Regions from separate parts of the Rhodophyticola sp. CCM32 genome, predicted to be linked through region 1. Evidence: riboswitches for the same ligand, from Rfam matches in the RefSeq annotation. Region 1 holds a riboswitch; the other holds the start of a gene.

Region 1 (2,200 bases):
GTTCGGGCTCTGCCCTCCGCGCAATGCATGTGCGTTGCAGATTACATGGACGATGCTCTAGAACTCGATATGGTGACAGAATGCCCGTCGGCATTCGAGAATTGGGCGGATATCATTCAGGGTGATGATGCGCTTGTCGAGCAGTTGAGTGCGCTGCCGCCGGTGTCTAGACCGAAGCCCTGATGCCCCCGGCCATGAGCGGGGTGGTTCAGAAACGAACGCCGCCGTTTTCCATCCGGTTGAGTGATGAGGAACGTGCGGCGCTGGAGCGTCAGGCCGGGTCGATGCCCCTGTCATCCTATGTGAAGTCGGTGGTTTTTGCGGATGAGGCTCCACGCCATCGTAAGCGTCGCGCCATGCCAGAGGCAGATCAGCGATTGCTGGCGGAGATATTGGCGCGGTTGGGGGCATCCCGCTCGGCCAGTAATCTCAACCAGATCGCCAAACATCTGAACCAGGGTACGCTGGTCATTGATGAAGACCTGGAAGCCGATCTCAAACAGGCCATTGTCGATGTCGCCTGGATGCGGGTGACACTGATTGAAGCCTTGAAAGGCCGGTCATGATTTTGGTCGGCTCCCAACGATCCGGTGCGCGGGCGCTGGCCGATCATTTGATGAATGATCGGGACAATGAGCATGTTGAGTTACTGGATATGGCTGGCTTCATGGCGGAAAACCTGCATGGGGCTTTGGATGAGGCCCACACTGCTCCAGCATGCGGCCTTGTCTTCAAGGCAACATTATAGCCTTTCGAGTTAACATTGCATCGCTTGTTCGCGGCCTCTCCCTTCGGTCGAACGCGAAAAGCGATGATCATGTCTCAATGAAAACTCGAAAGGCTTTAGGGGATGACAACCCGCACGCATTGTATATTCTAAAAACTGAGAAACAGGGGCGTCCACCGTTTGGCGGGCTGAGAAGAACCCTTTGAACCTGAACCAGATCATGCTGGCGGAGGGAGTTGCTCGGCGTATGAAACGGGTCAATTCTCCGCTTCGATTCGCCCGGCCTCCGCCCGATGGAGGCCATTGTGAAGATATCTCCCGCCCAGGCTCTTGCTGAGATGCGTGCAACCATACCGCTTGTCCAGTGCATTACGAACTACGTTGCGATGAATGTTGCGGCCAACACCCTGCTTGCGATTGGCGCGTCGCCTGCAATGGTTCACACAGCCGACGAAGCCGAAGAGTTTGCGGTTGTTGCGGACGCACTCACCATCAATATTGGCACGCTCTCGCCGACATGGGTCGCGGGGATGACTGCTGCCATCACCGGCGCGCGGCAGGCCGGGCGCCCGTGGATATTCGACCCTGTGGCGCTCCATGCCACCGCTTACCGGCGCGATGTGGCAGCGCGGCTGATGGATTTTTCGCCAACGATTGTGCGTGGCAACGCGTCGGAAATTCTGGCGCTGTCGGGCGGCGGCGGGGCCGGGCGCGGGGCCGATGCAACCGACCCCGTTGCTGCTGCGGAAGCCGGGGCGCGAAAGCTGGCGGCCGGTCGCGGCTGCGTCGTTGCCGTCACAGGTGCCGTGGACTTCGTGACCGATGGCCGCCGGGCCGCAAAGATTTCGGGCGGATCGGAATTGATGCCGCAGGTAACGGCCCTCGGCTGCTCACTCACCTGTCTCGTCGGAGCCTTCGCCGCAGCGGTTACGGATCCGTTTGATGCAACCGTCGGTGCCCTGGCCACCTTCGCCGCAGCCGGGGAGGCGGCGGCGCAGAAAGCCGTAGGACCGGGATCTTTCGGTTGGCGATTTCTGGATGCACTCGCCGCCCTAGACGGAGCGGCTCTGGAGAGCACCGCCAGAGTAACGCTGACATGACCCGCCTCAATCTTTCGCTCTATCTGGTTCTCGACCCTGAACTTTGCGGTGAACGTGGCATGGTGGAGACGGCCCGCGCAGCTGTGGCCGGCGGGGCCACTATGGTCCAGTTGCGCCATAAAACGGCATCGACAGCCGAGCGCATCGCCATTGGCCGTGCCCTGCAGACCGCCCTTTCCGGAACTGGTGCGCTTATGATCGTCAATGATGATATTGAGGCCGCGCTCGCGTGTGGTGCCGATGGCCTGCATATCGGACAGGCTGACACTCCCGTTGCTGACACCCGTGCGCGTATTGGCACCAGGATGATCCTGGGCCTCTCGGTTACAACGCTCGCAAACGCCAAGGCCGTTGATCCCGCCCGGGTCGACTA
Region 2 (2,200 bases), 1.8 Mb from region 1:
GCCGTCTGGCCCCATGGTGATCTCATCCGCATTGGCGCTGCCGGTCAGCGCGGCGGCGCCCATGCCCTCGCCGATCTCGACCGCTTTCACCGCGTTGATCGACATGCAGGCCGCCGCCAGATCGGTGTCAAGCTTGCCATAGATCGGGGCGCCCAGACCGGCGGGCACGCCGCTGGCCAGCAATTCGATCACAGCGCCGGTGCTGTCGCCGGATTTCCGCAAACCATCCAGATAGCTGGCCCAGTCCCGCGCGGCATCCGCATCCGGTGTCCAGAACGGGTTTTCCTCGATCCGGGTCAGGTCGATATTGGCCCGGTCAATCGCATGTGGCCCCATCTGCACCATATAGCCGGTGATCTTCAGCTCCGGCAGAAGACGGGTCAGCGCCGCCCGGGCCACACCGCCCGCAGCCACCCGCGCCGCTGTCTCCCGCGCCGAAGACCGGCCGCCACCACGCGGGTCACGGATACCGTATTTCTGCCAATAGGTGATATCCGCATGGCCGGGCCGGAATTTTTCAGCGATATCGCCATAGTCTTTCGAACGCTGATCGGTGTTGCGGATCATCAACTGGATCGGGGTGCCGGTGCTGTGGCCCTCATAGACGCCCGACAGGATTTCCACCTCATCGGCTTCCCGCCGTTGGGTGGTGTATTTGTTCTGCCCCGGTTTGCGCCGGTCCAGCCAGTGTTGCAGGTCCGCGGCGGCGATGGGCACGCCGGGCGGGCAGCCATCGACGGTGGCGCCAAGGGCGGGCCCGTGGCTTTCACCCCAGGTGGTGACACGGAACAGATGGCCGAATGTGTTGAGCGACATGGAAAGACTGCCTTTGATTGCAGGGCCGGGTTAGCCGCCAATGGCATAAATGCCAAGAGGCGACAGGTCTCTGAAAACTAGTTTAGTGCTAAACTAGTTTTCAGATCGTACAAGTTTCACCTTGCGACCCCCGCCGTGCGGGGATAGGCCTGTGCCTACCTCGGGGTGGCCAATGGCCTGAGATGCATGATGCGAACCCGTAGAACCTGAACCGGTTAGGACCGGCGGAGGGAAGGCAAAAGACCACCCGGGTCTCACCCTTACTTCGCCCGTCGCAATGGAGGCGTGAGATGAGACACACCATCATGGCAACGGCGTTTTCCCTGATCGCAGCATCGGCTGCGGCAGAAACACCCGTTTTGTCGATTTACACCTATGACAGCTTTGTCGCCGATTGGGGCCCCGGCCCGCTGATCGAGGCGGCGTTCGAGGAAACCTGCGATTGCGACCTGCAATTCACCGGTGCCGGAGATGGCGCCGCACTTCTGGCACGTATCCGGCTGGAAGGCGCCCATTCTGATGCGGATGTGGTTCTTGGCCTCGACACCAATCTGATGGATGCGGCAGAGCAGACCGGCCTGTTTGCGCCCCACGGCATCACCGTGCCGGAACTTGACCTGCCTGTGGGTTGGGAGGATCAAGTTTTTCTGCCGTTTGACTGGGGGTATTTCGCCTTTGTCTACAACACGGACATGACCGATGTGCCGGGCAGTTTCACAGAGCTTGCGGCAAGTGACGCCCGGATCGTGATACAGGACCCGCGCTCTTCCACCCCCGGTCTTGGCCTGCTGATGTGGGTTTCTGCCGCCTATGGCGATGCCGCTGCCGGGATCTGGGAAGGCTTGGCCGACAATGTCGTGACAGTCACGCCCGGCTGGTCCACCGCCTATGACCTGTTTCTGGAAGGGGAGGCGGATATGGTCCTGTCCTACACCACCTCACCCGCCTATCACCTGATTGCCGAGGAGGATGACAGCAAGGCCGCCGCCGCCTTTGAAGAGGGTCATTATCTGCAGGTTGAAGTGGCCGGACTACTGGCAAACAGCGATCAGCCCGATCTGGCGCGTGATTTTCTGGCCTTCATGCTGACAGAGCCGTTTCAGGCGGTGATTCCCACCACGAACTGGATGTACCCGGCTGCCCTGCCCGCTGATCACCTGCCAGAGGGGTTTGAGACCCTGATGACACCTGACCGGGCCTTGTTGTTCGACCCGGCCACCGCCGCCGCAACCCGGGCTGAGGCATTGGACATATGGCTGACCGCGCTCAGCCAGTAACGCTGTTACACGCGCTCGGCGGGTTTGTCGCCGCCGGGGTCGCCCTGGCGATACTGGGGCCGCTTGTCGCCGTTGCTTTGAGGGCAGAGGCGGGCGCGCAGCTTGGC

Evidence for each region. A riboswitch is a leader RNA that binds a small molecule or an ion and turns the genes downstream of it on or off. The one in region 1 is predicted to bind thiamine pyrophosphate.
Region 2: linked by a shared signal. The riboswitch ahead of thiB (thiamine ABC transporter substrate binding subunit) and the one ahead of thiM (hydroxyethylthiazole kinase) in region 1 are both predicted to bind thiamine pyrophosphate.

The regions. Positions count from the first base shown of each region.
Region 1 is NZ_CP038492.1:1,545,214-1,547,413, reverse strand. Features, by position in the region: gene E2K80_RS19080 (hypothetical protein) at 46-183, shown strand; gene E2K80_RS07610 (hypothetical protein) at 195-566, shown strand; gene E2K80_RS07605 (hypothetical protein) at 563-748, shown strand; TPP riboswitch at 883-979, shown strand; gene thiM (hydroxyethylthiazole kinase) at 1,021-1,827, shown strand; gene thiE (thiamine phosphate synthase) at 1,824-2,200, shown strand, end outside.
Region 2 is NZ_CP038492.1:3,353,666-3,355,865, reverse strand. Features, by position in the region: gene aroC (chorismate synthase) at 1-816, opposite strand, end outside; TPP riboswitch at 968-1,066, shown strand; gene thiB (thiamine ABC transporter substrate binding subunit) at 1,107-2,093, shown strand; gene E2K80_RS16345 (thiamine/thiamine pyrophosphate ABC transporter permease ThiP) at 2,069-2,200, shown strand, end outside.